DNA from 3 places in the Paenibacillus sp. FSL E2-0151 genome. Region 1 is predicted to be linked to each of the others. Evidence: riboswitches for the same ligand, from Rfam matches in the RefSeq annotation. Region 1 holds a riboswitch; each other region holds the start of a gene.
What was found. A riboswitch is a leader RNA that binds a small molecule or an ion and turns the genes downstream of it on or off. The one in region 1 is predicted to bind thiamine pyrophosphate.
Positions count from the first base shown of each region.

Region 2: it holds a riboswitch for thiamine pyrophosphate, as region 1 does, so the genes downstream of both, tenA (thiaminase II) here and thiC (phosphomethylpyrimidine synthase ThiC) in region 1, are expected to answer to the same signal.
Region 3: it holds a riboswitch for thiamine pyrophosphate, as region 1 does, so the genes downstream of both, MHI55_RS05015 (ECF transporter S component) here and thiC (phosphomethylpyrimidine synthase ThiC) in region 1, are expected to answer to the same signal.

Region 1 is NZ_CP150308.1:791,214-802,443, forward strand. Features, by position in the region: gene MHI55_RS03790 (HD domain-containing phosphohydrolase) at 1-600, shown strand, start outside; gene MHI55_RS03795 (YneF family protein) at 766-1,029, shown strand; gene folE (GTP cyclohydrolase I FolE) at 1,269-1,862, shown strand; gene MHI55_RS03805 (lipoate--protein ligase family protein) at 2,052-2,906, shown strand; gene MHI55_RS03810 (hypothetical protein) at 2,977-3,201, shown strand; gene MHI55_RS03815 (Fe-Mn family superoxide dismutase) at 3,349-4,629, opposite strand; gene MHI55_RS03820 (alpha/beta hydrolase) at 4,827-5,852, opposite strand; gene MHI55_RS03825 (IclR family transcriptional regulator) at 6,212-6,955, shown strand; TPP riboswitch at 7,105-7,218, shown strand; gene thiC (phosphomethylpyrimidine synthase ThiC) at 7,603-9,420, shown strand; gene MHI55_RS03835 (hypothetical protein) at 9,952-10,641, opposite strand; gene MHI55_RS03840 (hypothetical protein) at 10,824-10,991, opposite strand.
Region 2 is NZ_CP150308.1:3,699,623-3,710,852, forward strand. Features, by position in the region: gene MHI55_RS16695 (glycoside hydrolase family 1 protein) at 1-281, shown strand, start outside; gene MHI55_RS16700 (PRD domain-containing protein) at 299-1,150, shown strand; gene MHI55_RS16705 (endo-1,4-beta-xylanase) at 1,446-4,118, shown strand; TPP riboswitch at 4,325-4,422, shown strand; gene tenA (thiaminase II) at 4,535-5,197, shown strand; gene MHI55_RS16715 (spore coat protein) at 5,409-5,705, opposite strand; gene MHI55_RS16720 (hypothetical protein) at 5,717-5,917, opposite strand; gene MHI55_RS16725 (zinc-dependent alcohol dehydrogenase) at 5,949-7,085, opposite strand; gene MHI55_RS16730 (spore coat protein) at 7,082-7,468, opposite strand; gene MHI55_RS16735 (spore gernimation protein GerQ) at 7,480-7,722, opposite strand; gene MHI55_RS16740 (hypothetical protein) at 7,911-8,195, shown strand; gene MHI55_RS16745 (L-dopachrome tautomerase-related protein) at 8,449-9,534, shown strand; gene MHI55_RS16750 (spore germination protein) at 9,881-11,230, shown strand, end outside.
Region 3 is NZ_CP150308.1:1,080,419-1,091,648, reverse strand. Features, by position in the region: gene MHI55_RS05045 (MetQ/NlpA family ABC transporter substrate-binding protein) at 67-924, opposite strand; gene MHI55_RS05040 (methionine ABC transporter permease) at 970-1,641, opposite strand; gene MHI55_RS05035 (methionine ABC transporter ATP-binding protein) at 1,638-2,447, opposite strand; gene MHI55_RS05030 (PQQ-binding-like beta-propeller repeat protein) at 2,579-4,882, opposite strand; gene MHI55_RS05025 (energy-coupling factor transporter transmembrane component T) at 4,984-5,778, opposite strand; gene MHI55_RS05020 (ABC transporter ATP-binding protein) at 5,753-7,324, opposite strand; gene MHI55_RS05015 (ECF transporter S component) at 7,325-7,918, opposite strand; TPP riboswitch at 8,148-8,258, opposite strand; gene MHI55_RS05010 (copper amine oxidase N-terminal domain-containing protein) at 8,424-9,377, shown strand; gene MHI55_RS05005 (pectate lyase) at 9,553-10,221, opposite strand; gene MHI55_RS05000 (radical SAM/SPASM domain-containing protein) at 10,569-11,230, opposite strand, start outside.

The sequences.
Region 1 (11,230 bases):
ATGGGACTCAATTATAATCAACTGAAGGACCTTGCTGTGGGGGCATTATTGCATGATATTGGCAAAGTGGGGGAACCTCCTGGCAGTGGCTCTGCTGCAAATTCTTCGCTGCACCATACATGGCGTGGATTTGAAGTGATTAAGAACAAACGGGAGTTCAGTCTGTTGGTCGCCCATACGGCCCTGCAACATCATGAGCATGTAGATGGTACAGGCATGCCGAGAGGGATCAAGGGGAGTGACATTCATCTGTTTGCGAGAATCGTTAGTGTGGCTAATATCTATGATAATCTCATTAATGGTTTATCCAAGGACAGTTTGATGCCACATGAGGCCTGTGAAGAGATGATGGCGTTGTCTGGTACAAAGCTGGATCGGGACATTCTGATTGAGTTCAACAAGAGTGTATCCGTGTATCCCAATGGTACAGCGGTACGACTGTCCACCAAAGAGACTGGAGTCATTGTGCGTCAACATCGGGGATTGCCCGGCAGACCTGTGATCAGGGTGGCACGCGGAAGTACGCGTTATTCTCTGGATGTGGTTGAAATCGATCTGGCTCAGCATACAACCGTTTTCATTGAAGCTGTCATGACGTAGCTTGTGTGCGGTTCAACTGGAAAATCCGTTTGCTCAAGGCGTGCGGAAATGCTATGATACTTTCAGGAAATCCGCTCTGTGTCAGGTTTGCAACATGTGTGTTGAACATCATGAAGTGACACGGATTATCAGGCTTTTTAGAATGCATACAGAGGTGTCTAAGAGATGGATATTGTTATACCGATTATTACATTGATTGTTGGTCTGGTCGGGGGATTTTTCATCGGGGTGTTCTACTTGCGTAAACAACTTGAGAAAATGCAAAGCAATCCGGACATGCTTCAGAAAATGGCGAAGCAAATGGGCTACAACCTGAATGGTAAGCAAATGCAGCGTGCCCAGCAGATGATGAAGAATCAGCAGCCAGGAGCGAAAATGCCTCAGCCGCAACAGCATCCTGCGCGTAAAAGTTCGGGCCGCCGAAAATAATAGCAGTGAAGTGAATAACTGCTTAAAGTGCGTGTTCAAAAAGTTGGGTTTTCAGTACCGAGAAGATGGGACGAAGCTAGAAATGGAGTAGCGGAGCGTAGTAAACTACGTGAGCAACGGACATTTCGGCTGAATTTCATATTCGACGTTGATGATGCCTTTAGGCATCCATCGTAATCAAAAGCGTACTTTTTGAACAACCTCTTAAAGTATTGTGGTTCGAAAGGAGGCGTTTGGCAGTGGCTGGCGTTAAAGATTATTTGAATTCAAAAGTATCCGACAATCGGGAGAAGATCGAGTATCATGTAGAGCAGATCCTGAAATTGATCGGAGAAGATAGTACACGTGAAGGGCTGCTTGAAACGCCTGCACGTGTGACCCGAATGTATGAAGAAATTTTTGGCGGATATGAAGTAGACCCGCGCGATGTGCTCGGTGTCACGTTTGACGAGAATCATGAAGAACTGGTTATCGTCAAGGATATTGTCTACTACAGTCAGTGTGAGCACCACATGGCGCCGTTCTTCGGCAAGGTGCACATTGGGTATGTACCAAGTGGCAAGATCGTTGGTCTGAGCAAAATGGCTCGTCTGGTCGAAGCAGTAACACGTCGCCTGCAAGTTCAGGAACGTATTACTTCACAGATCGCTGACATTCTGACAGAGGCCGTTGAACCTCATGGAGTTATGGTCGTTGTGGAAGGCGAGCACTTGTGCATGTGTTCCCGCGGCGTGAAGAAACCGGGAAGCAAGACGGTAACGTCTGCTGTACGTGGTTCTTTCCGTGAGAATCCGGCACAACGTGCGGAGTTCTTGTCTTTGATGAAAGATTAAGATCAGGTATGTCCACTCGCTGGACAAGCCTGATGAGTAAGTTCCTTTGGTTTTGGAAGCAGCAGTTTCTAAGCCATAGGATGTGATATAAATAAGCCGTGTTCCCTGGGAACCGGCTTATTTATATATGCCTTGTCATTCCTATATACTGGATACATATGAATTCGTTAAGCCGGAGGTAATGGAACGATGAGTGTACCTTCCCATTCAGATCAACCGGTTCAGCCGGAAAAGGGACTACAGGCAGATCAACAGGCTTCATTGCGTCTGCAAATCTGGGAGACTCCACTCATGCGACAAGGTAGTAGTGTACTCGAAGCTTTTGCTTGGGAAGAAGTTATGTGCAGGCGGGTTGGGGCAGGGCATCTACCTGTTGCACATATATGGAGACACCCAGATGCCTTTGTAGCGGGTCTGCGTGACCGCAGGTTGCCACAGGCTGTAGAAGCGATGGAACAGATTAGAATCCAAGGGACAGCGGTCTGTGTTCGGCCTTCCGGTGGAGCGGCAGTACCCTTGAACCCAGGGGTAGTTAATGTGTCGCTGATTCTGCCTAATCCCGGACATGCCATCAATATTCATGATGATTTCCGGGAGATGGCTTCGATTATTGCCGAGTCGCTAAAGCCGTGGTCGAATCAGGCGCAAACTGGCGAGGTTCAGGGTGCTTTTTGCCCGGGAGATTATGATGTCAGTGTAGGTGGCCTAAAATTCTGTGGTATTGCCCAGCGCAGGCAGGCAAAGGCGTATATCATTACGGCTTTTATCATCGTGGACGGTCAGGGTGATCAATTGGCAGCAGATGTGCGACAATTCTATCAGCATGCAGCAGGCGGGGCGAGTGAAGGATATCCCGATGTTCAGCCTGGCACGATGGCAAGTCTGAAAGAATTGGCAGGTGTACCTTCGGCTGCGGCATATACTGCGGCTTTGGTTCGGACACTGCGAGATCGCTATCCACTTGCGGAGACCAGCAGGGTGCTTAGCGTTGGCTCTGAAGAAGTACGCCTGACAGCTGAGCAGATGAAGCTGCGCTACGATTAACACTTTTTACTAGGGCTTGGAATTGGTTAATAGAGATGATATGATGTGATTTCGGAAGGAGAGTGTTAGGATGGACACATTGAGATATACGTATTTATATGAGGTTGTATCAACAGGCGAAAAATCCGAGTTCAGCCAAATGGCAACAAGCAAGGAAGAGGCTGCTGCACTGATCGTTGCACGTATAGCCGATCTGGAGTTTACAGATGAGTCTGATATCAAGCTTGGCGATCTGATCTCCATTAGCAAACAGGTTGGCGACAACTATGTGGCGTGCGAGGGCTGTGCTTCTTAAGTGAACATTTAGAAATAGGAAGTCTCTCAAAATACAAGCAAGTCTCTTTTTACCGGAGGCTTGCTTTTTTGTCTACACCAAAAGAGATATCTTTCAGTCATTCGGCTGGAGATATCTCTTTTTTCTCTAATCCATCTAAGCTCAAGCTTAATAAGGCGGCCACAACAACTTGCGTGCCGTTTCGTAACGCTCGGCCACAGCGGGCCAGTAGACAACGTTCCACCAATCCTCGATATACTTTTTGCGTTCATTCTGATGTTTCAGATAGTAGGCATGTTCCCACACATCCAGTGGCAGGAGTGGTACGATATCGGACTGGGACAGGTTCTGGTGTTTTTCCGCCTGCAAAATCTCCAAACGATGTGCTCTCGGGCTCCAGACAAGCATCGCCCAGCCACTGCCTTCCACCTTGTTCGCGGCTTCTGTGAATTGATTCTTAAACGCTTCATAACTCCCGAAATCTCGCTTGATCTGCTCTGCGAGCATACCGGAAGGTTTGCCGCCGCCAGCAGGATTCATAATTGTCCAGAAGATCGTATGCAGGTAGTGGCCTGCCCCGTTGAAGGCAAGTTCACGTTCCCAATGTTTGATGAGTTCAAAGTTATTCTTTTTTCGCGATTCCGCCAGCTTCTTCTCTGCTACATTTAGTCCGTCCACATAAGATTGATGGTGTTTGTCATGATGGATACGCATCGTCAGCTCATCAATATGTGGCTCCAGCGCATTGTACGCATAGGGGAGAGGCGGCAGTGTGTGTCCTCCAATGGGAACCGGCTTTTCTTTTACAGGAGGTGCTGTAGAGCTGGGTGTGGCTTGTGTTGTTCCGGTAGAAGGTGGTTGAATGGTTGCGGATTGGATATGAGCTGAACCGGCAGGTGCATTTACATTTCCCTCTGGAGAAGTTGGGGCTTCTGAAGCTTGGCGATGGATGCTTCCTGGCCCTGACGTATGCAGAGCATTTTCCAGAAAAAGTGACGGTTCCGAATCCGTTTCACGCAAGATGCCAGGTTGGCCAAGCGTATCCAATACGCCCAGAAAATACTCCGACTCGCGGATAAAATGCAGAATGAGTACTTTGGCAAGCGGAACAACTTGCACAGCAGCACTTTGCTCCAGAAGAACATACAGCTGTTTGATGAACTCTCTCGATTGCTGCCGAGCTGCCAACACAAGTTGATCGATACAACGAACCATGTAGGGAGCAGGTGGATGGGTTGCGGGCAATAGTTGTTTTAAAAGCTGATTGGCTACTCGCTCACTGTTTGCAAAGATAGCCTCCCATTCCTCCAGTAGCTTGACGTATGGGGGCTCCAGATCAGGAACCAGGGCACGAATGACGAGTGTATGTTCTTTCTCCTGTTCTTTCCAGAAACGGATTTCCTCCAATGTCCGCAGAGGCAGCAGGTGACCATATCCATACCAGTTCATATACGCGAGACCTCCTTTAGAGAAATTCAAAAATGCATAAATAGTTCATATAGGTAACCTAATCCGACAAATGATCTATGCGTTCAGACCATCTGTTCATGCGTCCCAAGAGTATATTCTCCGAGCTTGTTGTCCTATGAGTGCAAAAAAAAAGAGCCCCTGAGGGCTCTGGAAAAAATCCAATGATTGAAATTTGGTTATTGTCCATTATTCGTGTTCTGCACATCGTCACTGCTTGTTTTCGTTACATTACTGAGGAAAGTTGAGACACGGCGCAGATATTCCTTTGGATGCTCCCGGAAGATCAACTCATGATGCGCATCCTGGACAATCCATACATCGGAGTACGGATTGGTCTGGTTGGCGGCGAGTTGCTCCGCAATTGGATAAGGCGCCTTCTCGTCCTCTGTACCATGGATGAAGAAAATCGGGAACGGATAATCTTCCTTTTTCACTTCCTGGTATGGAATCTGTTGTAATCCGGTACCATTCAGAACAGGGAACAACAGTTTCATGATCTCCAGTGTAGGCTGACGCGGGAGATCGATCTGGTTGTGAATATTGTGGTACAGCGTATCTGGCTCCAGCAGGAACGCACTGTCCAGAATCATCGCATCTACTTCCTGCGTAATCAGTCCGGTTTGAAGCGCCGTACCGGCACCCATGGAGAAACCCCAGACAACCAGTTCCTGCGCACCGCGCTGCTTGGCGAACTGGATCGCACCGAGCAATTGCTGTGACTCAGCTTTGCCACCTGTGGCTACAGCTTTGTTCACCTGTGAGGCGAAGCCATAATCGAACATGACCACGTTAAACCCAAGTTGATGGGCATAGTGTGCCAGGTCATACATGGGTACCCATGTTTCTTCACGATTGGCACCATAGCCGTGACTGAAAATAATCGTTTTGCTTGCAGCATTGTCAGCAGGTATATACCATCCCTGCATCGTCCGGCTGCCATCTGCTGCCGGGAACGTGATATCTTCATACTTCATGTTCTTGGCTTGCATCGGATTGGAGAAGACTGGCGCTACCGTTGGATTGGATAATACCCATGCGATATAACCATGCAGTGCAATAAAACAAAACAGTAGAAAAAATACAACGGAGAGCAGCAACGCTACGATAATATGTTTGAACCGAATCAGCCTCGGTGATAGGGAAGAGGGCAGATCGGACACTTTTGTTTGCAGCGGGGCTTCGCTCTGGGATGATTGATACATGAATGCCCCTCCTTTGAAGTTCAGTTGAAGATAACAACGACATGTAAAGAGAATTGCGTCGATTTCAGAGCCTGCTTCAGAGCGATATCTTAATGTAATATATCTTTATCGTATGTTCCAATATAGTCAAAGTCAATTGATTGAGGGCATTTGTTACGCAATTGTTATATAGTTCTTAAGATATATGGGTAACATTACCTTAGTGTGTAAATTACAGGGGATTAAGTCTTATAAAAAGGAAAAATTTACACGTTGGCCTATTTTGATTTTGGCTCTTTTTGGTTTACAGATGAGACCGTTTCTCATATAATTTATGTAACCAAGTTTCATGTGATGAAACATGAGGAGGGCATTATGCCATGGAAGATCGCAAGTTAACCGTCCGGGCTGTGGAACGGGCGCTGGATATATTATTATGTTTTACCACACGCAGTGATCTGGGACTCACCGAAATTGCCAGCCAGATTGGCCTGCACAAAAGTACAGTGCACCGTTTGATGGCTACGCTGGAGGATCGAGGGTTCGTGATCCGCGATGCAGCAACAGAGAAGTACCGACTTGGCATCCGAATCTGGGAGCTGTCAGCTCATATGTCCCGCAGTGATGATCCCGCTATTCTGCTGCTGCCTGCGATGGAGCGACTGAGAGATCGATTGGGGGAGACCGTGAGTCTGTACCTGCGTGACGGCAGTGAACGGATTCGGATTCAGGCTGTGCAAAGTGATCAGGCGATCCGCCGAGTTGCTCCCGTTGGTGTTAGACTCCCGCTGTCTGTGGGGGCTTCCAGCAAAGTCCTGATGGCGTTTGCCACGGACGAGGATCGTGAAGAACTGATGAACGGGCCGGAATGGCCGGTGTTTATTGATCCCGCGGTGTATTTAGCGCAGATGGGAGATATCCGGGATAACGGATATGCCACAAGTTACGAGGAACGTGAGCCGGGAGCTGCCGCGGTATCTGTACCGATTATGGATCGCAGAGGCAATATTGCAGCTGCCCTCTCGGTCTCAGGACCTGTCAGCCGACTTTCGCAGGAGACATTGCATGAATACGCACCTGTGTTGAAGGATGCTGCTACGCAAATGGGGCTCATGTTATCCTGATGTTGAGGTAAGTTTTTTCTCCAATAGAGTTTGATCATTTGGAATATAAAGGTTGTTTTTATGTTCCGGTTGCGCTACTCTGTAATGGACGGCTCAACGGGGCCAGCTTCATTGAATATGAACGGCGGCTTATGTAAGCCGCAACTTATTAACGTTACTGGGGGAGTCCGAATTGTCCGGACTGAGACGGAATCGCATGAGATTCCGGACCCTTTGCACCTGATCTGGATCATACCAGCGTAGGGAAGTAATCGGCGATATGACCACAACCACCACATGATGTGACCCTTGTAGGGCTCCGTTAAGGAGCTGCATAAAGGTGCATTATTGGTGATGGACATAAAAGTCGGTTCCTTCGGGGACCGGCTTTTTTATATACAGGGAACGGGCGATATAGCGCGGATTTTATGGGCCTCTTTTTCGATAACCTGCGGAAGTGGGCTTGGATGAGGAGGGAAGTCTTATAGATCGATGATCTGTGGCAGCCTCCGTCTGTTGTTAACTGTACATGAAAAGTGTCTCCCCTGGTCTGGTGTAGGATCGCTCTTTCTTCTCTGCATTGCGCATGATTTGGGACAGGTACGTAAGCGAGCTAACGATGAAACCAACCAAACAAGCGACGAACACTGAGGAGGAGACAAGCGAACATGAGTACAGGAAATCAAACGGGACAACAAGCGACGGAACAGGGACATAACGATCAGCAGGTGGAAAAAGAAACAGGAGCGGCCGGACGGGTTCAGCCCTTTCCCGGTAGCCGCAAAGTCTACATTCAGGGCTCACGGCCGGACATTGCTGTACCGGAGCGTGAGATAGCCCTTCATGACACGAATACTCCCCAAGGGGTGGAGCATAACGAACCGCTGCGTGTCTACGATACGAGCGGCCCCATGACCGATCCCGAATTTCATGCGGATATCCGTGCAGGTCTGCCAGCCCTGCGCACTCGCTGGATCACAGAGCGTGGCGATGTCGAAGCTTACCAAGGCCGTACAGTTAAACCGGAGGATAACGGACTGAAGCCCGGAGGGAAGAGAGCTGGCGCTGAAGAGTACCCCGGATTACGAGGCAAACCGCTGCGAGCACAGACAGGACGCTGTGTGACTCAGATGCACTACGCGAGACAGGGAGTCATTACGGCAGAGATGGAATTCGCCGCCATTCGTGAAGGCGTGGAACCGGAATTTGTGAGGCAGGAATTGGCAAGTGGACGGGCCATTCTGCCATCCAACATCAATCACCCGGAGAGTGAGCCGATGTTGATCGGTCGTCATTTTCATGTGAAGATCAATGCCAACATAGGTAACTCTGCCGTATCTTCCTCCATTGAGGAAGAGGTCGAGAAGATGACTTGGGCGGTACGATGGGGATCGGATACGGTGATGGATCTGTCCACAGGCAAAAACATTCATACCACCCGGGAATGGATCATCCGTAATTCACCTGTGCCGATTGGTACGGTACCGCTGTATCAGGCGCTGGAGAAGGTGAATGGCGAAGCGGAAGCGCTGACTTGGGAGTTGTACCGTGACACACTCATAGAGCAGGCAGAGCAGGGCGTGGACTACTTTACGATTCATGCAGGTGTACTGCTGCGTTATATCCCGATGACCGCCAAGCGAATGACAGGCATTGTGTCTCGGGGCGGTTCCATTATGGCAGCATGGTGTCTGGCGCATCATCAAGAGAATTTTTTGTACACCCATTTTGAAGAAATCTGCGAGATTATGAAAAGGTATGATGTGGCGTTTTCGCTGGGAGATGGACTTCGTCCAGGCAGTATCTACGATGCCAATGACGAAGCTCAGATGGCGGAACTGGCCACGCTCGGGGAACTGACGCAGATCGCATGGAAGCATGATGTGCAGGTGATGATCGAAGGTCCGGGGCATGTGCCGATGCACAAGATCAAAGAGAATGTGGACTTGCAGATGGAGATCTGTAAAGAAGCACCGTTCTACACACTTGGGCCGCTAACGACCGACATTGCGCCAGGATATGATCACATCACATCCGCCATTGGGGCAGCCATGATTGGTTGGTTCGGCACGTCCATGCTCTGTTATGTTACGCCAAAAGAACATTTGGGCCTGCCCAACAAGGATGATGTGCGGGAAGGGGTTATCGCCTACAAGATCGCAGCTCATGCCGCCGATCTGGCAAAAGGCCATCCACGTGCCCAGCGCCGCGATGATGCATTGTCCAAAGCGCGCTTCGAATTCCGCTGGCGTGACCAGTTCAACCTGTCGCTGGACCCGGAACGTGCGCTGTCCTACCATGATGAGACACTGCCGGCAGAAGGGGCCAAAGAAGCTCATTTCTGCTCCATGTGCGGACCAAAGTTCTGTAGCATGCGCATCACGCAGGACATTCGTGCCTTTGCCGCTGATAAAGGATTATCCGAGAATGAGGCTGTAGCTGCCGGGATGCAGGAAAAGGCCGAGGAATATCGGACACGTTCCTAGGCGCCGGTACAGCGAAAGCTGGGCAATCTGACATCGTTTGAAGGTGAGAATACTGCTATCATGTCGTCTTCTTCATCTTATTGATCAGCGTCCTGATACTTTTTATCAGCATTATGGTTGATTGTCTAGCAGATGTTTAATAAAATGAATGTAAGTAAACACCAATAAGAGTAGCCAGGCCAATGGCTACTCCTGCACAGCATTTGCGGTGGGTATTCCTCCGAGTGCAGCAAGTTCAGATGAAGTGACCCGTCAGGCCGTCAACCTGTGGCGGGTCACTTCTTTTTACGATCGATGTATGTCAGGAGCGCAATAATTAACATCGCGAACACGATTACGTCGTTAAAAGAGAAGTTCATAGGATCACCTCCCACTGGAGGCAAGCCTATTTCCCACCACAAATTGGCTGTACAAAGTGATTATACCATTTGAAATGCTCTTGTTCGAGAGCATTTTTATTTTGCAAAAGGAGTCAATATAGTAGTTTTCACATGTTTTTAGTGATTGTAATACTTCACTCCAAATCAGCCTCTACTGTCGAGCCAGGCCCAAATTCTTCTCCAAATACACCGCAAGCAATGCCAGCGGGCTATGGATTGGAACACCGCGATCTATTGTAACCTGTGCAGCAGCGGGAGCCATAGACAGTTGGGCCGCCACTACCGCTTTACCCGGGTACTGCTCAGCAATCTGCTGTAAGCCTTCTCGTACCGCTTCGAGATACCCTTGCTGATCTCCACGCATAATCAACTCAAATGTCCCAGGGATGCACACCGCTTCCGTCTGAGATGTCTTGGCAACGTGTAGTTGCCCATTCTCATCCTCTTGCTGTAATGTCTGATTCACCCGCGCCATCGTTCCTTCAATGGTTGCCGGGTTGGTGAATGCGATTATGTAATCTCCTGCTACTCGCCGCATCTCCTGCAATAACGGATCATCTATGCCGATCACAGGCACAGGGACCTGTGTGGCTTCCTGCTCCAGTACTGTCGCAAACAGGGTACACGTGACCAGAATGGCATCGGCATGACACTCAGCGATCCATTGGAGCGTCTGGGCTACCTTCTCGCGAACGACAACCTCGGAAAAGTCAGCGTCATGTTTAAGACGGTCCAGACCTGGATCGACGTAATGGACCAATTCAACTTCATAAGGAGCAAGCGTCTCTTCAATTAAGGCGATGTTGGAATAATGAGCGTGAAAACAACCAATGGTGATCATGTGCTAAGTCCCCTTTTACAGTTCGTATATGTCATGGATCTTTTAGATATTTAAACCATTATAGAAACATGCCTGAGAACTGTACAGTCGTTTATTGCTCAACGCCAATAACCGCCCTTCCGCCAAGCTGCGGAAAGACGGTTGATAACCTGACTCGACTAGGGTCGGTCCGGTGTCCATTTTTATCTAAGGGAAGGAGAAGCATTTTTCTTCGCCATTTTTTGTTGCAGAATTTCATGAAAGGATAGACCTTGAGTGTTCTCATTCTCCTTTTTAGGAGCAGTGGTCGCCGTGTTGCGCGGATATTGGTGATGGTACGGGATCATTTGCTGAATAGGCATGCGGATCATCTTGGTTCCTCCTTTGATGCGTTTTTTTGAATTATGTATTTCGACTGGTTACCATGCCAGGTGCGCATATAGGTACATGTGACTTGTTAGACGAAATAAAAGAGTTTAAAGCGTAATTCCAATTGGATTGTAGTGATTTTACCCGGTTTTAAGGAGATGTAAACGTTTTTAGGGAAATTCAGGAGTAAAGGACCTAATATTAAAGGTTTGATATGGGAGGATCGAATCGGTTGTTATGT
Region 2 (11,230 bases), 2.9 Mb from region 1:
CGTACCGGATTGATTTTATCGAGAAACATCTGGAACAGATCAGACTGGCTCTAACAGATGGAGTAGATGTGATTGGTTATTGCCCTTGGTCCGTTATTGACGTGGTAAGCACACATCAGGGGTATGGGAAACGTTATGGAATGATCTATGTAAACCGCGGTGAACAGGATCTGAAAGACTTGAAGCGTTTGAAGAAGAAAAGCTTCTCGTGGTATCAAGAGGTCATTAAACAGAATGGCAGATGTATCGGAAATTCGGATCAGACGGTCACGAAAGAATAAAGGATCGTGATGAATGCATGAGAGTAATCAAAATATTAAATAACAGCTTGCTTCTGACCAAAGATGAACAGGGACAAGAGATGATTGTCATGGGAAAAGGGTTGGCATTCAAAGGCAAAGTCGGCGAGCGACTCGATGAAGAGCATATCCAGAAACGATTCATTCTGCAAAATAATCCGTCTGCCCAGGCTTACGTACGAACCATCGAAAACATGCCAGAAAAACATGTGAATGTCATAAACAAACTGATTACCAATGCAAAAGAAAAGCTGTCTCTTGACGATCAAATCTTCTTTACGCTTATGGATCACTTGTCATTTGCCATTGAACGATGGAAAAAAGGTGTAGCATTACAGAATCGCATGTTATGGGAGATCCAGAGGTTTCATCCTGTCGAGTTCGAACTGGGGGTTGAAGCTGTTCATATGTTGAATCTAGAATTGGATATTGAACTACCGGAAGAAGAAGCAGGGAATATCGCTTTTCATTTCGTGAATGCCCAAACACATGAGCAGAATATGGAGCGCACGATGCAATCCGTTAAGATGTTAAAAGATATTTTTAACCTGATACAATACACCTTTGATATGCAATTGAACAAAAACTCCATCCATTATGTGAGACTTGTCACACATTTGCAATTCTTCATCCAGCGTTTACAAGAAGGACGTCTGGGCAATTCGGCGAAAGATTTTATATTTCAGCACATGGTGAAGGAGCATCCGCTTGAATACAAATGCGCGGAGATGATTAAAACCTACGTGCAGAATATGCTGGATATCTCCATATCAAACGAGGAATTATTATATTTGATGATTCACATAGCTCGAATTGTGCAGGAGGATCAGGGTCACGAGGGACGATTATAAAACAAAGTTTATATGCCTGTTAGTGAACAGAAAAAAGATACTTTCTAACGATGACCGTTTTCTCGTATTTTATCGGGAAACGGTCTTTTATTTTTGCAAATATGTAGCGGTTTTTTGATATCCCTTGCGAACGAACTCCAGCTTCCTAAACCCACATAAGATTACCAAGTGATAACATTTTATTGTAATTATTGTAAATTTGTTATATGTAAGCGCTGTCTAAAGAGCTATAATCTATTTATCTGGATGTTAATCCGTTCAGAAATACTTAGACCAAATTAAGAGGAGGAATTGTATGAAACGGTTAGGCCAATGGAATATAACGGCCTTGGTTCTTGTGCTGGTACTCGCCATGCTTCCATTTACGAATGTCTCACATGCAGCCAAAGCAGTTACGGAAGTGGAGGGAGGTCATTTGAGCACAAACTTTGAAGACGGTACACTTCAGGGATGGACTCCACGTGTCGGTAGCGAAAGGCTGACAGTGACACAGCAGGAAGCACACGAAGGTCAGTCCAGCATGCTGGTCGCCAACCGTGAGCGTTCCTATCATGGACCGATGTTATCCATGAAGGATCTGCTTAAGCGTAACCAAGAGTACGAAATTGCGGCATATGTAAGACTTACTCAGGAGCCCACCACGGATCAAACACTACAGCTCACCACATATAAAAAAACAACTTCCGAAAGCTGGAACCCAATCGGTAGCGTGAAAATTGCCAAAACAGAATGGAATACATGGCACAAGATCACCGGAAAATTTCAGTATAGCGATGATCCCACTGAATTGAATTTGTTCATCGAAACACCCTACATCTCTGAAGATAGCGTAGATACGTTATCGTTCTATGTGGATGATGTATCATTTACTCTGGCCGAGCAACTGGAGATTGAAGAAGGTATTCTGTCTCTGAAGGACCTGTATCAAGATGATTTCCCCATTGGTGCAGCGGTGTATCGCTGGCAGTTGGAAGGCGCATACGGACAACTGCTCACAAAGCACTTTAACAGCTTGACCGCAACCTATGAGATGAAACCGAAGTACATGTCTCCTTCCGAAGGTGTTTATGAGTTCGAGGCAGCCGATCAATATGTTCAGTTCGCCGAGGAGCATGGTATGGGCGTACGCGCACATGCGTTGTTGTGGCATATTGATGCAGCAGAGTGGATGTTCAAGGATCCTCAGGGTAACCCTGCGAGTCGAGAATTACTACTTGCCCGGATTCAGGATTACGTTGAAACCGTCATGACCCGATACAAAGGTAAGATCTATGCCTGGGATGTGGTAAACGAGGCGATTGCGGATAGCAATGGTGATGCCAACGGTTTACGTAAAAGTCCCTTTTATGAACTAATTGGTCCGGATTATATTGAGAAAACCTATGAATTCGCTCGTGCAGCCGATCCGAATGCCAAATTATATTACAACGAATACTTCACGGAAATCCCTGAGAAAAGAGAGCATATGTATCAGTTGGTCAAACGACTGAAAGAGAAAGGGCTCATCGATGGTGTGGGTTTGCAATCCCACTATAACCTGGAATCCCCGCCCATCAAGGAAATTGAAAAAACGATCAGCATGTTCGCCGAACTTGGATTGGATATTCAGATCACGGAACTGGATGTGGATAGCGGAATTCCATTTGGTGAAGAGATGTCCGATGAAGTTGCAGTAAAGCAGGCGTATCGATATAAGGAACTGTTGGATTTGTACAAAAAACACAAAGACCACATTTCTTCAGTTACCTTATGGGGACTCCAAGATGAGAAGTCTTACAACAACCAGGCTATGCTGTTTGATTCAGCCCTTAAGGCCAAAAAAGCATACTGGGGACTTGTGGATGAATCCAGCTTGCCTGTGTTGACACAGAGAGCCGTCTCACTTTCGGGTAAACCGGATATCAAAAAACAGTCACAAGATCCGCTCTGGAACAAAGCGGTGTCTACTCCACTGAAGGGTGACTCTGCGGGATCAGCCAGTTTCCGCACCTTATGGGATCATAGTAACCTGTATATCCTCGTGGATGTTCAGGATGCGAAGGCAGATGTGAATGACAAAGTAGATATCTTTGTTGATCTCAATAATGGCAAGACCACTTCATATGAAGTAGATGACCGACATGTAATCATTAAGCGGTCGGGCAAAGCTGAGGGCGTGGAGAAGCGTTCATATCGTGTACGCGAGACCAAAGCCGGATATCAGGTTGAATTGTCCATTCCGTGGGGTGGTATCCAAGTCGGATCAGAATATGAAGCCGGATTGGATATCCGTGTGACTGATGGCGGTTCAAGTGGGACACAACCTTATAATCCACTGTACTGGAATGATCGAACACAATCTCAGGAACAGGATACAAGCAAATACGGCGTGATTCAGCTTGCCCCTATGCCCAAATCTGCACAAGCTGTACAAGGGATTGTTCAGATTGATGGGAAGAAAGACACATCATGGAATAAGGCTGCACCGATTGAAGTAAACCGGTTGAACCAAAGCGAAGGTGCAGAGGCAGTGGCTCGCGCAATGTGGTCAGGTGAATATCTATACCTGCTGATCGACGTCACTGATCCAAACATCATCACAGATAGCATCAACCCATGGGATCAGGATTCGGTTGAGATTTTCCTGGACGAGAATCACCAGCGCACACCGTATTTTCAATATGATGATGCCCAGTTCAGAATCAGTGCAGACAATGTAGGAACCTTTGCAGGGGGTGCCTCACCTGGACGCCTTGTAAGTGCTGTGAAGAAAACAAATAAAGGATATCTCGTAGAAGCCCGAATCCAGTTACATTCACTGACGCCCAAAACAGGAAATGTTCTCGGTTTCGAGCTTCAAATTAACGACAACCAGGGCGGAGGTAAGCAGAGCGTAGCCAAGTGGAATGATACGACCAATGAGAGCTGGAGAAACACTTCCCAGTACGGAATACTCACTTTTGTCGGAAAGAACAAACTCGGACATTAAACCATCGGCAGTAGTTGCAAGAATAGAAAACATCATAACAGTGGCTAAAACTCAACCATTGTTGTGATGGTTTTCATCGTTTACATACGTCACCAAAGGTGATGAGGGGCGATACAATCTGCCTTGACTATATTTAACAGCCCTTGATATACTAAATGGATGTTATTTTTTCTTTTATGGGAATAAGAAAGTAATCAACTACATACAACCGTTTGCGAGGGAGCCTTAACCGGCTGAGAGGGTGTTAAACCGACCTTACCTGACTTGGATAATGCCAACGTAGGGATGCAACGATGAAACACTGTACTTGGGTAGCTCATGCGAACCCCCTTGTTTTAGTGTATTTGTCTGCGAAACATCCTATGGATGTTTCGTTTTTTTGTTTTTAATACGTACATTATGAATTGGAGGAACACATGTTGACTATTTCAGAGAGACTATATCAGGCAGCACAGCCCGTGTGGAAGGAATGTCTCGAGCATCCCTTTGTTAAAGGAATCGGAGATGGTTCCTTACCGGTTGAACAATTTCGTTATTATTTGCTGCAAGACTACTTGTACCTGTTCGATTATGCCCGTGTATTTGCACTAGGTATCGTCAAGTCGCACGACCCCAAATTGATGCAGTTTTTTAGTAAAAACGTAGATAACATCCTGAATGGTGAAATGAAAATTCATCGTTCTTATATGGAGCGATTAGGAATTACAGAGGATCATGTGTTCCAGGTAAAACCTGCACTGAAAAATGCAGCCTATACTAACTATATGCTCTCTATTTCCCATGCGGGTGGCATAGCAGAAGTACTTGTATCCATTCTGGCCTGCTCATGGAGCTATGCGGAGATTGGTCAAGTCCTTGCTCAAAAGCCAGGTGCAGCTGATCATCCTTTTTATGGAGAGTGGATCACAGGATATGCTTCCTCTGAATACAACAGCAACAATCAATCCCTAGTGACGTTAACGGATAAGCTATTAGAAGGCTGTAGCGAGGGAACGTACCAACGGATGGAAGATATTTTCGTGATGTGCAGTCGCTTTGAGCTTGATTTTTGGGAGATGTCATGGAGGTTGGAGCCTTGAGTTCACTAATAGTTAATTCAATTAGCGAGCAGCGTCCATAAACAGTCTCAGGATGAAAAATAAGTAGATTTAAGTAAAGGAACGCTTGTATATGCGTGTTTCGTGACGATGCCAAAAAAAGGGCGGAGTGTATCCGCCTTTTTTATTGTTGAAATTCTTGACACAGGAACATTTTGTTCACTGAAGTCTCTAGCTAAAATCAAAAAGGGTGTCAGGACGGAATGTTCATAGCAGTCTGAATATTTTTCAGATCGAGCTGAATTTGCTCTGCAATATGGTAAGGGTGGTATAAGCCATGCTGCACCATGTAATTTGATATCTTTTCATGAGAGTCTATGGCTTCATCGAGCTGTTTCATCAAAATTTGTTTGATTTCGGGGGTGGCACATTCGGTCACAGCCATGGCGTAGTTTCTGACACCGCTCTTGGCGTTCATCAAAAAATCCATTGCGATCACGTCATCGGTCAGCGTATTAAGACCAGTCATGTGTTCTAATATTGGGTTCATTTTTTTATCTCCTATACAGTCGCTTTAGACAGCACTCCACCGAGCTCCTGAAGCTGCTGTTGTGATAATGTCGCATCTTGTTGCAAAATTTGCTTGAGCTCCGGGTCGGTTACCAGAGCTTGCATGGTCTTGGATTTTGTCATGCAAACCGTCTTGAACGCAGCTATTTCATGCACCTCGAGCATCTCATGCAAAGCGTATGTGGAATCCATTCAGATTGTCCTCCCATGTATCAATTCATATTTAAGGCTTTAAGATGACTTTAATGCAATCGTCCGTTTTTGTATCGAACACTTCATAGCCCCGCTTGGCCTCGCTGAGCGGAATGACGTGCGTAACAATGTCCCCAGGGTCCACTTTGCCAGACGTAACCAACTCGTACATGTATGGCATGTAGTGAATGACCGGAGCTTGTCCGGAACGGATATTCACGTTTCGCTGCATGATGTCACCGAGCGGGAATCCGTTATAACGTCCGCCGTATACACCAGTGACTTGAATGGTGCCACCTTTGCGGACAGCCTGAGATGCAATGATAAATGCACTCATGGTGCCGCCTTGCAGTTTCATACCGCTGGCTAGAAATTCAAGATCGCTCATCTTGCCGTCCATTCCTACCGCATCAATCACGACATCGGCGCCGCCTTTGGTCATTTCCTTGAGAGTGTTCCCAATATTCTTATCCTGTTCGAAGTTTACGATTTCCACATTGTTTGTTCGCTTTGCATGCTTTAAGCGGTAATCGACATAGTCGACGGCTATGACCCGCTTAGCTCCTTTCAGCCAGCAGAACTTCTGGGCCAGGAGTCCGACCGGACCGCAGCCGAGCACGATGACTGTATCACCATTCTTAACGCCGGCGTTATCTACGCTCCAGAATGCCGTCGTCATGGCATCGGCGATCAAGCTTAGCTTTTCGTCCGGTTGTTCGCAGTTTTCAGGGATCTTAAAGTGGGTAAAATTGGCAAATGGGACCCGTAAATATTCGGCTTGCCCGCCGGGATATCCGCCGGTCGTTCCGGAGTAGCCGAAATATGCGCCCATATCCCCGTGTTCGTTTGAATTGTCACATTGGCTTTCCAGCTGATTTTTGCAAAAAAAGCATTCTCCGCATGCGATGTTAAACGGAATGATCACACGGTCACCTTTTTTTACCTTGGTCACGCCAGGACCTACTTCTTCTACGATCCCCATCGGCTCATGCCCGATGACATAGTTTTCCTGAAGGTTAGGGATCATCCCGTGAATAAGATGAAGGTCAGAACCGCAAATGGCGGTACTGGTGATCTTTACGATCATATCGTCCGGTTTCACAATCTTCGCATCCGGCACCTCTTTGACCACGACATTTTTAACCCCTTGATACGTTACCGCCTTCATGCTTTATGTCCTCCAATATGTTCATCTGGGGTCCGATCAAACATCCCTTTACGTGACGTATCACCCGGGAACAGATTCATCTGCCCGATCATCACCGTATTTTTCGCCGAAAGCTGATCGAGTTGGTACTGTTCGTTCAACTCATAAGGATGAAACCATTTTTTGCGCATCATGAGCTCCGAGATTTCTTGGTGCATTGCAATCCCCTGCTTAAGATGAGTATGCAGCAGGGCTCTTACATCCGGTGAAGCCGTTTCCGTCAGGGCGATGGACAAATTACGTACACCCTCCTTGGCACGAAGAAGGAAGTCCATGGCAAAAGTCATATCTGCCATTTCCGGCATATTCAATGAATTAATCGGATCTAAATAATCGGTATTCATCTGAGTTCCCCTTAATGTGTTATAGGTGTCGGATTATTTGGAACGGGTGCTTGGAAAGGAGCTCTTGCGTAGATTGCTTGCAGCTCAGCGATCTGTTGTATGGATTGAGTTACGTCTTTCTGCATTAAGGCTTTTAGCTCTTGGTCAAAGACCAGGCCTTGCATAAGTTTCGACTTAGCGATGCAGAGCGTTTTGAAGTTTAACGCTTCATGCAGTTCCATCGATTCGTGCGGCGCTAGCGTTGGATTAGCCATTCAGAAATGATCCCCTCCTTTTTCATCAAGATTAGATTTTCCAATGCATCGGATCTTATACTAATATGGATCACCGGAGAGGTAAGATCCGAATATTCCCATACAGTCGCAGGGATATAAACAAAATCTCAATCCCATACTTATTTCTGTTTAAATGAATGATCTTACTCATGGAAGGAGGAGTCACGGTGCCCAATAAAAACAAAATTGATCTAGCAACCGAAAACGCAAGAAAACCAGCAGAAGATGCACTTAACTCGAGTGGTAGTAATACGCTGGAGCAGCATGCATCTAACGCGGTTTCTGAGGTGCAGACGGCTTTAAATCAGGCAATAAGCTCGTTAAGTGAATCTAATGTGGCAACAAATTCACAAGCGTTGGAGATTGCCAGGCAGCAATTGACCCGAGCAGAGGAATTTTTAGATCAAGCGATAACTTCAGCCAATGCATTAGGTTTACCGGACCAACAATAAAACCTTTTTGGTACTGATAAGCTTGGCAAAGTTTTGCGTTGACGATCGGAGGAAGCATTTTTCCTAGAGCACATATAGTTAACGTCAACATGCTTCGGCTTACGCCGAAGTTTTTTTGTATTTTTAAATGTATCGGACAATTTCAAAATCGAGGTAAAAAAAGAATGATTAAGGGCCAGGCATTAGAAAAAGTCTTGAACATAATTATAGGTAATATCTATTCAACTATGTTGAGGAGGACATCATACAGCCTATGTTACCTATGGAAGAATATTTTGGTAAGTTAGAACTCGTTCATTCCTTTTACGGGGCTATGCCTACAGGCGTTAGTGTATCCGAGACCGGGCGTACCTTTATTTGCTTTCCAAAATGGGGAGATGACGTTAGATTTACGGTAGCGGAAATTGTTGATGGTCAGATGCAACCTTATCCTAATGAAGAAACGAATTTGATCAACCCATTGAATATCGTTATGTCCTTCATCAGTGTCCAAAGTGTTGTTGCAGATGGAAGGGGAACCCTGTGGGTACTTGACACGGCTGCACCAAACTTTTCAGAGCCTATTAAAGGCGGCGCAAAATTAGTCGCGGTAGATTTAGAAACAAATACAATTAGAAAAGTATATACATTTGCAGATGATGTAGTCTTGCCGACAACGTATCTAAATGATGTCCGATTTGACTTTCGTGTAGGAAAAGCAGGTTTCGCATATATAACGGATTCTTCTTCCAATGGTCCAGGCGCTATTATCGTCGTAAATTTAGAAAACGGAAATGCGTATAGACGGTTGCATGGAGCAAGCTCGACCTCACCCGATCCATATTTTGTGCCAAAAGTGGAAGGTAAAATTTTGATGAATCGAAACGCGGATGGTTCGACATCTCCGTTTCGATTGGCCTCTGATGGTATAGCCATTTCCCCTGATGGAAAAATGTTATTCTATTGTCCATTAACCAGTCGCCAGCTATACTCGATCTCAACAGAATCGTTAAGAGACAGAACGATACCGGATTTTAAGTTAAGTGATCTTGTGCAGTATTGGGGAGAGAAGGGCGCATCTGATGGGATGATCACGGACGCTAAAGGAAACGTTTATGCTGGAGATTATGAAAACGATAGTATTCGAAAGATATTGCCGAATGGAATCATGGAAACCATCGCCCATGATCCCCGAATTTTATGGCCAGATACGTTTTCTATTGGTCCGGATCAATACTTATATGTGATTGTGAACCAATTACATAGGCAGGCGAGATTTCATTATGGAAGAGACCTGCGACAAAAACCGTACATTTTACTACGTTTGAAAATTGATGAATTACCTGCTCCTACCTTTTGATATACATCCCACTTTTCAAAGCAGATTTTAATAGCAGATTATTCAGTTCATTTTGCGGGACCGTAGGCCCTTTATCTAAGGGCAATATAGTAATTCTAATGAACTTAAGATAGGGACAGGTATCAGTTGATGCCTGTCTTTTTGTTTTTTGTCGCCCAAGAGGAAAGCCGGAGACAGATACAAAGGGTAGGGTACCATAATACACTCATTCGATTAAGATTAATCTGGTAGCATGTTGTTCCCGATATTGCTGTTAAACTACAAATTGCCGGTCGTATGATTTTTCGATTACAGGACAAGATATTAACCTTATCACCATTTTATTACTTTGATAAAGGAGACGACCATGGTTGAAAAACACGAGCCTCAAATGAAAAATCATCAAAAGTCTACATGGCTTGATGATTTAAAACAGATATTAAACCATATGGAAGATGCCGAAATCATTGAGCACAAAATAGGTACGAGTGCTTCAGTCCATCTTTTATTTATAAAAACGTTAATAGATCAAGAGCGTTTAAACGAGGCGATTATTCAGCCACTTCATCAATCAGGCGGAAATTCGCTTTCTTCATGCATAATCAATTCTGATGTTTCAGAAGTTATATCGATCGAAGATGCTGGGCAAAAAATAATGCAAGGATATATTCTTCTATACGATTCAGTCAACGATCAATGGCTAGGCATACAGTTGGAAAATCCTCTTGGCCGGGCAATTGAACCTTCCCAAACGGAAACGGTTATATATGGAGCGAAAGATAGCTTCAGCGAACAAATCGATAATAACATTACAATGTTGCGCAGACGTTTGCCTATAACGACATTAAAAACGGAAAGCTTCACTATAGGATCACTGAGTAAAACAAAAGTTGTGTTAATGTACATAGACGGAATAATTAATCCGGAATTTGTTTCCCTTGCAAGAGAGAAAATTGAAAGTGTGGATTTCGATCAGTTTTTAGACTCCGCACAGCTTGCAGCTTTTATTGAAGATCATAACCATACGGTCTTTCCCCAGTTTCTACAAACGGATCGGCCGGATGCCTGCGCCTTCGCCTTAGGTGAGGGTAAGCTGACTTTATTAGTCTCCAATTCACCGTTTGCTTTAATTTGTCCCATTACATTATTCCATCTATTCCAATCGCCAGAAGACTACTTCCTTCGTTGGCCGGTAGCCAGTTTTTTACGTTTAATGAGGTATGGAAGTTTTATTATTTCTTTGACGATGATTCCTTTTTATGTTGCGTTAACGACATTTCATTACCAAATGGTTCCGCTGCCGATTCTCTTCGTATTATTGGAATCGAGAAGCAAATTGCCCTTTACTCCGTTTGTGGAAGGAATTTTCATGATCGTAACGCTGGAAATCATCAAAGAAGCAAGTTTGCGAATGCCGACCAAAACCAGTCAAACTCTAGGGGTTATCGGTGGTATTGTCATTGGACAAGCGGCTGTAGAGGCAGGCTTTGCAAGTAAAGTATTAATTGTTTTGATGGGTATATCCGCTATTGCTTTCTTTTTAGTTCCCAATTATCAAATGACAAAATCCATGGTTCTGTTGCAATTGCTTCTTCTTATCCTTGCATCGTTTCTTGGGCTGCCAGGAATCGTGGTCGGGATAATCGGCATTCTTGCGCATCTCCATGCATTAACGTCATTAGGTCAACCTTATTTAGCGCCGCTTTCACCTTTTTAT
Region 3 (11,230 bases), 290 kb from region 1:
CAAAAAAAAAGATCCAAGCGTTATCGCTCAGATCTAAAGGTTATTTACATTGGACCAACGTATTCTCTATTTAAATGCCGGGATCGCAATATCTGCATATTTCTCTTCGAAGAAGGCTTTGACCTCTGGACCCGCCATGCGTTTAGCCAGCTTCTGGATCGCTTCGGAGTCCTTGTTATCCTCACGGGCAACCATGGTAATTGCAAAATGGGAATCATCCTTCTCGGTTAACAGTGCATCCTTCTTCGGTGTAAGACCGAGCGGACTGGCATATGCCGGTGTCATGGCTACCAGATCAGCATCATCCATCATCCGAGCCAGCATCAACAAGTCCACTTCCTCAAACTTGAAGTTCTTTGTATTCTCGGTGATGTCTGCCTGTGTGGCGTTAAAACCTACGCCCTCTTTCAGCTTAATCAACCCGTTCTGCTCCAGCATCACAAGAGAGCGACCAATGTTGGAAGGATCGTTTGCAATTGCAATCGTTGCACCTTCGGGCAATTCCTCAATCGTTTTGTACTTTTTGGAGTAGCCGCCATAGATGGCATTATAGATAGGCTGTACAGCCACCAGATTGGCATTGTTCGCTTCATTATACTGGGTCATGTAAGGCACGTGTTGGAAGAAGTTTGCATCCACTTCCTTATTCGCGAGTGCCGTATTTGGTTGAACGTTATCTGACAGCACAACAACTTCCAGGTTGACGCCATCTTCCTTCAAAAGCGGTTTAACAATATCCAGTACGTCTGTCATCGGTGGAATCAACGTGGCTACTTTTAGCGTAACTTCTTGTGCAGCTTGTGTATCTTCTTTTGTTCCTTCAGCCGCAGGTGTTTCTTCTTTTTTGCCACAAGCAGCGACAACCAGCATTACTGCAAGCAACATAAGCATCATTTTCACTTTCATTTCATGTCTACCCCTCATCGTATAATCTGTATTGGTTTTCGTAATAATGCACGATCCAACCGTTCAGGATCTGCGATCCAGCCAGTGGGACAGTCTGCTACCTGTGAATTGGATCATCTGTACCAGGATAATCATAATGATGATCGTAAATACCATAATCTCCGTTTCGAAGCGCTGATAACCGTAGCGAATGGCAAAATCACCAACCCCGCCGCCACCTACAATACCCATCACCGTCGAGTACGAGATGAAGCTAATCGTAGCTGTCGTGAGTCCCAGTACAAGACCAGATCGTGCCTCCACGTACAAAAACTTCACCACAAGTTGCATCGTCGATGCCCCCATGGAAGCAGCAGCTTCAACCACTCCCCTCGGTACATCCAGCAACGCTTGTTCCACCAGTCTGGCGTAGTAGGCAATTGCAATGACCGAGAGTGGCACGGTTGCCGCCAACGTACCTATGGACGTTCCCACAACAATCCGTGTGAATGGAATCATGAATACAACCAGCAGTAAGAACGGAAACGAACGAACGATGTTAACGACACTGCCGAGTACAAAGGACAGCGTTTGATTCTGATACCGTTGTCCTCTCCGGAATAAGTACAGCAGTGTACCCAGAGGTAACCCGATCAGAACAGCTGCCGCAATGGAGATGCCCACCATAACAAAAGTCTCTCCGATCGCCTGCCATATCTCATGCTGATATTTCAGCACAGACTCAGGTAACCTCATGACTTGTCCTCCTGTTCTGCCTGACGGAACAGAGACGAACCTGTCATCCCGTATTCGTCACCCGCAAGCAAGGAGGTCAACAGATCAGGCTGCGGAGCAGGGATACTGCTCACTTCCGCTTTAGACAACGTACGAACGAGTCGCCCATCCTTCATGACGGATATCCTGTGACATAGTCTGCGAGCCACTTCCATCTCATGCGTTACTACAACAATGGTCACGCCCAGCGTTTCATTGATATGACGCAGCACATCCAGGATACCGTTCGTGGTCTGTGGATCAAGCGAAGAGGTCGGTTCATCACAGAGCAGCACATCCGGACGACTGGCCAGCGCTCGTGCAATCGCCACACGTTGCTTCTGTCCTCCGCTAAGCTGAGCAGGATATTGACCCGCCTTGTCTTCCAGTCCAACAAACCGCAGCACCTCAAGTCCACGTTCAACTCGCTGCGCACGGGGCATACCCGCAAGCTCCAATGGCATGCAGACATTGCCACTCACCGTTCGGTTACTGACAAGATTGAAGTGTTGAAAGATCATGCCAATGGATCTTCGTGCCTGACGCAGACTCTGTTCATTCATCTGGGTCAAGTGCTGCCCATTCACAACAACTTCACCATCATCCGGCTTTTCCAATCCGTTGAGCATCCGCAGAAGCGTGGATTTGCCTGCACCACTTGATCCGATGATGCCATGTATTTCTCCTTGTCCCACTTCGAGGGACACCGAGCTTAATGCTTCGAATCCCTGATCTGCACGGGAACCGCGCTCGTTATAACGTTTGCTTACACCATATAATGAGATCATGGAGAGTCCTCCCGTGAATGATCATGCATGGTTCTTCAAGAACACATGAAGAAAGCCCGCACAGCCGATAACCGGAGCGCGAGCAAGCCTGTTCATTTATAATAAATCAACATCCCTTACGAGACAAGCTTTTAAGGTGAGATTGCCTCCTGCAGGCGGCTGGCTTCATATACACGAAAACGTCCGTTGGACGAACCCACATACACTTCATTACCGATCCGGTTAATCATTCCATTCTTCGCATCCCGGTCCCGGTGCTCCGGGTTTCCCATCACAACGTCATGTACACGACCTAACAGTGCTCCATTCTTTTTGTTCATTACGAGCAGATTCTCGTCCATGGGCAACAGCAACTGATCATCAATGACCAGATAACTTCCCTGATTCGTCGGATGCCTTAGTGTTGCAATCGTATCTTTGGCATTCCAACGCGTCTCCCCCGTTTTATAATCCACAGCCGCCGGGTAGCCGTTCTTAATCACATACAACTGATCCTCTTCCACCAGTCCTCGTTCAATCTTGCCCTTGTGCGTCCAGCGTGTTATGCCTGTCTTGGCATCATACAGGGTGGTTGTAAAATCTTCATATTCTCCGTAATGATTGCCATTCTTGTTCTCACGGATCAACAACATGCCATCATTCAGCTCCTCAAATCTCTGTCCTACCCGAGCAGGGAATTGGGCAAGCTTTTTCCCCGTGTTCAGATCAAGCAGAAGCCACTGATTATCTAGTGATAGCCATCTTTCAGCATTCGTGGTTGCAAAGGGATCAAGACGTTCAATTCCACCAGTATATGGATCATTCCAAAATTGTTCTATGGTGGATCGTTTGCCCTTTAAGCTCCATACGGTTCGCCCTGATTGCGGATCGGCTGCAACCAGCTTATTCTTTTCCCAATACAACACATAGGGGTCATCTGCACTCTTGTTCAATAATTCATAACCTGTAGCCAGTTTTCGCGTCCACAATGTTTTTCCGTTTGCACTGTCCAGAACCGTTAACCAACTGTTGCTTGAGCTCTCAACAACCGGGTTATCCACAACCACAACGTTCTTAGCAGCGGTGATGCCATTTAGTCTAAAATTTTGCTTAGGAGTGTACGTCCACATGACCTTTCCGTTCTTCAAGTTCAGATGACGAATACGATCCACGTATTTTTTCTTATCAGGGTCATAATCGGTGTAGATTGTAACGTATTTGCGCTCTGCATCCACCTCTGCCTGCTGTCTTCCAAAACCCCCGTTAATCCCCCATAATTGCTGGCCGGAATGTCGGTCAAGGGCATATATGGAACCTTCGTAGTAACCTCCGCTAAATCCACCGTCATCGCCTTTCATCAGGAGCACGTCATCCGTGGCTGCTTGTAAAAAAGTGTAGTTAATATCCCCCTGGTTGGTCCATACCGGTTTCCAAGGGATTGTCGTTGGCAGTGTTGTGCCATACATTTTTGTCGTGAACCCATATTCATCGGCCCGACTGATGTTCCAATCAGAAACCACAACATTTCGTTCATCCTGTGGTAGATTCCAGCGTGTCCTGACCACCTTGCCATTCTTGTTGAATGTGACCAGAAATTGTGCATCTTCCCGCTCATATCTCCAGGTCTGCCCAATACTCATTGCATAACCAGTATCATTCAAATTGCTTGAACTCTCTTTCCAATCCGGTTCGCCTAACCACCCAGCCACTTGTTTGGAGGTGATTGCATTGTTCAGCTTCATATCTGTCAGATGGCGTATAACCGAAGTTGGCAGCGATGCCTCCTGAATGAACCAGCCATCAGCCACATTCATCCGCTGTTCTATAGCCTGTGCCTTGATCCAGAAGAGTCCTGGCCGATACGTGAAAGATTCTTTATTCCAGACTCGTGGGGCAATGGAGACCCCATACCAGCCTTTCCACTTTGCAACAATAACAGCCTTATCTGTTAGCGCTTTCTCACTAGACCAAGTTGTAGAACTATCTGGAACCAGATACAACTTGCTGCCTGATTGGAGTGTGAAGCTTTGGGGAGCTGTTTCCGTCATGCTTCTGCTCTCCTTCAGTGCATACCAACTTGGCAGCCAAAAGTCTCCATGATCGGTTGACTTAAGCTGCACCCACTCACCTCGAACTGTGGCCAACGTATACTTTTCGTTTTTTGTTGTATAGTATTCAATCCCCAGCTGGTCAGCAGCCACCCTGCCGTCCCTTCTGTTTTTGAACAGAGGGATGTCATTAATAAGCGTAACGGTGTCTCCTTGTTTGTGAGCTAACTTTGCAGTTAAGACTTGGGAACTTGCCCCCAATGCTTGTGGCGTTGTAGCCGAAGCTTGTCCTTCAAGGGCGACCATTTTGGAATCCAGCAGCATCCAGCCCGTCAACAGCACAGCTGATAATCCAGTCATGGTAATCCATTTGTACCCCGTTCTCTGCCAGTCAGGACCCGTCTTCACTCTCGTTCATCCCCATTCATTAGAAGTTATTTCCAATAGAGACGCAGTAAAAAGGAAAAAGTTACCGTTTACCTCAATATATTTCTATCTATCTGCCCGTATTACCTTACATCCACCATCGTAGCATGATAAGGAAAGGTAACCCCGATGTAATAAGCAGCCGTTAAGGTGAGCATATAATAAAATACAAACCACAGATCAGCTCGCGAATAGCCAATCTGAATGTAATACGTTCGGCTCGCGCCATCTGTGAACCCTTTCGCTTCCATCGCTACCGCCATTCGCTGTGCACGACGAATGCTCTGTGCCAGCAGCGGAATAGCGTAACGCTTGAGTGTACCATACACATTCCAGCGAGAGCCGCGTTGCTGTGTTCCACGAATACGAATCGCATAACGGAGCGTCTGGAATTCATCCAGCAAAATGGGGATCATGCGCATCGCGGCCAGAAAGCTATAGGCATATTTTGCAGGAAGCTTCCATTGCTGCATCAGGGAATAAAACAGCCGTACTGGTTTTGTCGTAAGACCAAAAAGCAACCCAGCCGCGGCCATAGTCAGCGAGCGAAAACCCAAGTGCAGACCGCGATAGAAACTCTCTTCGGTTATATGGATCAATCCCCAGTTATACCATGTGGTCTCGCCCTTACCAAACATCATCATACCTGTAGACGTGGAGATAAAAACCAGAATGAATGGTGATGCGTACAGTATCAATCTGTACCACGGATGACCTGTCCAGCACAGTAATAACATCATCGCCACCGCAACGTTGGCCATTACATTCAGATTGTGAATGAGGATAACGATGACAAACATCATCGTCAGAATGATCATCTTTAATCCCGGATTGACGTTATGAAGCCAGGTTTCACGGTGAGGAAACGACAGTTGCATCAGTTAACCTCCCCTCATCTACCGTCCAGATTCGGGTGCAATATCTTTTTACAATTTCACGATCATGGGTAACCATAACAATAGCTGTTCCCTCTCTCCGCAATTGCTCCAGTTGTGCTAACATGGCAAACGTATTGCGGGCATCCTGTCCAAAAGTAGGTTCATCCAACAGCAGTATTCGCTGCTCTCTCACCAGTGCAGAGGCAACGCTCAAGCGTCGTTTCTGCCCCATCGATAATTGGTAGGGATGGCGCTCGGACAGGTCGATTAATCCAAATTGATTCAACATATGATCAGTCCTGACAAGTCTTTCTTCCGTTGTCAGCCTGCCCCCTAGCAATGAGAATTCCACTTCTTCCGCGACGGTGTTGGTCACAAATTGAAACTCCGGGTTCTGAAATACAAACGCGATTTGATCTGCAAGCTGCTCCGTTTTGCCAGAAGGCTGACCGTCCACCTCATAATGACCTGTTGTTTTCAGGATATTCATCAGAGATAACAACAATGAACTCTTGCCAGCTCCATTAGTTCCGACAATACCAATCCAATCCCCATGCCATACTTTGGCCTGTTCTAACTGAATGAAGGGTGTTTTCCCACGCCATCCGGTGAACTGCTGCAAGTCCAGTGCAGGCTGATAGCCGGGTGATACAGGCGATAAGGGTGAGACGTGAGATATGGGGGATATACCCGGTGTATCGGATAAGCCAGACGATTGCTGTGCTTCCAAACTTGAGATGCCGTGATCCACACACACTTGAAGCTCTCCAGAAGTACTTCCCTCTTCTTCCTTAGCTGCCTGCTCGTGCTCATCCCACACACCCGGATACCAGATTCCATAAGCCTTCAGCTTGCCCCGTTCATCTGTAAATACCTGCTGTGCTAGCCCATCCGCCACAATCTTTCCTTCAGGTGATAACACAATGATGCGGTCGACCATATCCACAATCTTGTTTATTTTGTGTTCAACGATGATGATCGTTTTGTCACTGGCGATCCGTTTGACGGTATCCCATACCTGGGAAGTCCCCTCATCATCCAGCAGTGCAGTGGGTTCATCCAAAAACAATACCTCCGGGTCCATGGCAAGCATCGAAGCAATCGCAAGACGCTGCTTCATCCCCTGAGACATGGACTGGATCAATACACGATTCTGTTCAAAGGATAACCCCACTTGTTTCAGATAATATTCAATCAGAGCAGGCATCTCTTCACGCGGAATATTTCGGTTTTCCAGAACAAATGCGATCTCTTCATCCGTAAAGGACATACAGAACTGGGTATCCGGATCTTGAAAGACCACTCCTGCTTTGGCGGGAACCTGAATATCATCACATTTCATCGGAATCTCAACCGAACGTGGTATCAGACCGCTCAAAATTTGCAATAACGTCGATTTACCGGAGCCACTTGGACCAAGCAGAAGCACTTTCTCTCCTTGACGCACAGAAAGAGACAAGCCTTGAAATACCAAGGCTTTCTCTCCCGGGAACTTGCATCTTAGATTGGTGACACTTACCGCTTGCGAATTCCCTTCCCCGTTCATCTAATCCAGCGCCTCATAATCTTGTTTGGATACCGGTCTGAGCGAACGCGTTACACCGGTTAGTTCCAATGCTTTGGCAAGATAATAAGCGAACACTCCAGCAATCAGAATACTTCCAATGAAGCGGAATCCGATAAATAGCGTATAATTCCACGCCGAGAGTGAATCAATATACCCGTATTGGTAATCCAGCAAAAGCGAAGCCGCTGCAGCTCCTATGGCTGCAAGACAGGTGACAAACAGATTGGTTTTGCGATACAAAAATGCGGCGAAGAATATCTCAGCTCCCAATCCTTGCAACAGGCCATACACCAGTGTGGACATGCCCCATTCACTACCCAAGAAAGCACTTACCGTTGAAGCCGCAACTTCGGCAAGAATAGCCACGCCTGGTTTACGAATGATAACAAAAGCAAACGTGCCCGCCATAAACCACATGCCGTAGATCATCTGCTCCGCATGAACACCAAATGGTTTCATCAAGTCATATGTAGGTCCCCATATCTTGTATATCACCCCAAACACTACTGCGATCACGATGGTTACCAGAATATCCGTTAGTTTCAATCGCTTGTTGCCTGCTGTTGTTGCCATGTTCTCTACGTCCTTCCTTTGTTCCCTGTGAGGGTTATCAAAATAAACGAAAAAGCCTCCCCGGTTCCGGGCAGGCCTCACGCACAGTGGACAATCTTCACAATGATGTATTGGATGGATGTCGAAAATACGGAATATCAACCAGCCCCCCTCCGTCATGGCAGATACACCACCACAGTTCAAAGAGGTCTGTTGTTCATCCACGTTCATTCCCACAATTCACCCTTACATATCGCAAATCCATGTTCTCTACGCTGGCATTACCCAGATCAGATGTACGGTCAGCGGCACAAGGCCACTCTCTCAGCCCAACTTCATTGAGCTCCCGGTTCACTTATTTCATTGCTTCTAATGTACATCAGATGGGTATTTGTGGCAATCCCTAGAAAAATCATCATGCTTCATTTGGGGTAATAGGGGAAATAATCTGATGGTTCACTTTCCATAATATGAAACATTTAGGTTATGTGGTCCGTCTTAAACATTAGAAGGGAGATTGATAGTGATGAAAGATTACAATTCTATTTGGCAGCTTAAAACATGGAAAATGGTCCTTGCCGCTTCGATACTCACCGCAGGCACGGCACCTGCCTTACTCTCATCCACTGTGGCGGAAGCCGCAGCAACTAAACCTAAACCGACAGCTTATATTAACAATGTTCAAGCTCAATATGATGTTGTCATACGGCAGGGTATTACGTACGTGGCATTGACGGAGCTTCAATTCCTCGGCAACTATACGTTTGGTTACAATAACAAAACAAAAGAGATCAGCATTAGCACAGGCAGCGATAAGTATGTCCTTACACCTAACAGCAAAACAATGAAGAAAAACGGTCAGAATGCGACATTATCCTCAGCGCCGATTCTGGTGAATGGTAAAGCGATGCTTCCGCTCCGTGCCATCGGTGAAGCTTTTGGTGCCAAGGTGCAGTGGAACCAGAAGGCCAAGGAAGCCTATATTTACACTACCGATGCTACGATTGTAAAAGAATATAACAGTTCCGATCTGACTGTGACGCGTGAAGCCGCACTGCATCTGCCACGCTTCTCTGAACTGGGACAAGCACGTCTGGACATTCGCAATCCTTTGGGTCCGGTGGATTCATCCATTGAATACATCTTTGAGCAAGGTAAAAAAGATCGTTTTTTCGTTGTTGAGGATAACGATCTGATCAGTTATTATATCCTTAAAAATGGAAGTGCACTGTTACAATGGCAGGCTAACATCAGCAAAAATGCCGGAACCATCGGTGACCTGTTCTTTATTAAAAACAAAGCCGTTGCTGAAGCAGGGACTCGTCCTTCCGTAACAGGTCAAACACTCGTATCATTCAAGTACTCTCGCATGCTTGAAGAAACCTCTTACGAGATCATGAACAAATTGGGCTCTATTGATACCGGTTCTGTTGTCCCCGAGAAAGGCAAAGTCATCGTTGAAGTTCCGGGAGAGAAATAGTCTGAGCATCCTCTATAAGACATTGCTCAGCAGAAATTATCACATCTGCATTACAAAGAGCGCCCTCAAAGTCATTGTGGCAATGACCTTGGGACGCTCTTTTTGGCGTTATATTTTAACTTCAAATCACAAGTGGAGCTTAACTTTTACCAACTCCAGCGATTCAATCTCCTGTTTAATATTGCGTATTGCCGGATTGACTGGTCTTACCTGAAGCAAATCCCTTGAATAGGGTTGGCACTTTGGAATAACGGGTATTCGTAATTTTCCCTTGTGATGTGCTGCTGTCTGTACGCATAATCGAATCTTTCACATTGGAAATGTTGGAGTTATCCAGCGTCATGTTAACTGCAAAGGAAGTTCCACCATTTTGGCGAACCAGTTTGCCAATATCATCTGCACGGAAATTTTTGATGTTAATTGTTCCAGCTGCATTCATCTGGAACACTTTATCATAAGCCTTATACGCTGCCCCACCGGTAATGTTAACCGTTCCGGCAGACTTCAATGTCAGTGCATCCTCGCCCACGTCCTGCCAGACCACATTCGATATATTACAGTTGCCATAACAGTGAACACCATCAGCAGCTGGTGATCCAATGTTTACGTTTTTGAGCGTGGCCCCTGCCTCCAGACGGAAGACTGGCTTCTGATTTTCTGCTTGAGATCCGTCGCCCAGTGTGGAAGGATTGGCTACAAATGTTTTACCTTGGCCGTCATAGGTCGTGCCCTTTGGAACCACAATGGTTGAATTTACAACCGTAGGCGCAGCCGCAGCCGGAACTGCACCAAATATAGAAGCAACCAAACCAGCGGACAGTAACAACGTCAACATTTTTTTCATAACTTTATTCCTCCCTTATTCTCTCGTTTTTTGGTAGTGTACAGCCTGGGCTTGTACTGGAAGATCTTCAGAGGTGCACCTCTGTCCGATCTACAACCTAATCTTACCAAATAAGGGAGGTAACTAGAATAATCATTAGATCAGATATATCATGACATCGTACAATCCCTGTCATATCGGCATTTTTTGCATGCTAGGTCTCTCAAGCAATATGCTCATATCAACCTCTGGTATGCTCATTTGTAACGTATATACCCCTCACTTAATCCCCGATAACAAAGAAAGACCACTGCATTTGTCTCCAAATGTGTGATCTTGAATGGCTTCTGGCTTGCTGATATAAGATATCAGGCTCCAAATCTCTGACGATAACCGCACTTTCTACACAACTCTTCTACAGCTTCGCGTTTGGAGAAGCCATATACCAGATTGTTCGCTCGCTCACCCTCAATAATCTCCGAGAATGACTTCTCGTGCACATTACCAAGGTTAATCACACCCTCGCCATCGAGACAGCATGGAACCACCGTTCCATCTACAAGCACAGCTGCCTGACCGCGAAGTGCATGGCAAAAGCCTTTACCGTCATCTTCAGGTGCATCCAGACTTGGCCACTGGAACTCATGGTCCTGATTCAGGTATACATTCGGGGCAATTTTGACCCCGCTGCCTGGAACTACTTTTTCCTCAATGCGGAAGTCCAGATTAAACTCACGTTCCAATACTTCAAGGGTCTCCCGATTTCGATTCATCTGAGCATTTGTGAAGTTATCCTGTGTCAGATTCCACAACCGGAATGAAATGATGACATTGTGCTTAACGGCCTCGTGTACAAAGGACAAAATATGACGCAGATACCCGTCACGATCTGTTGAACCTTCATGCCCATCGAAGCTGTGCAGGGAGAAATTCATCTGCCGCAGCGCCGGTTTGCCAAGCAATTTATGCTGAGTCTTGGGCAGCAGTGTACCATTCGTTGTAATGTTCACCTTGAGTCCCTTCTCATGTG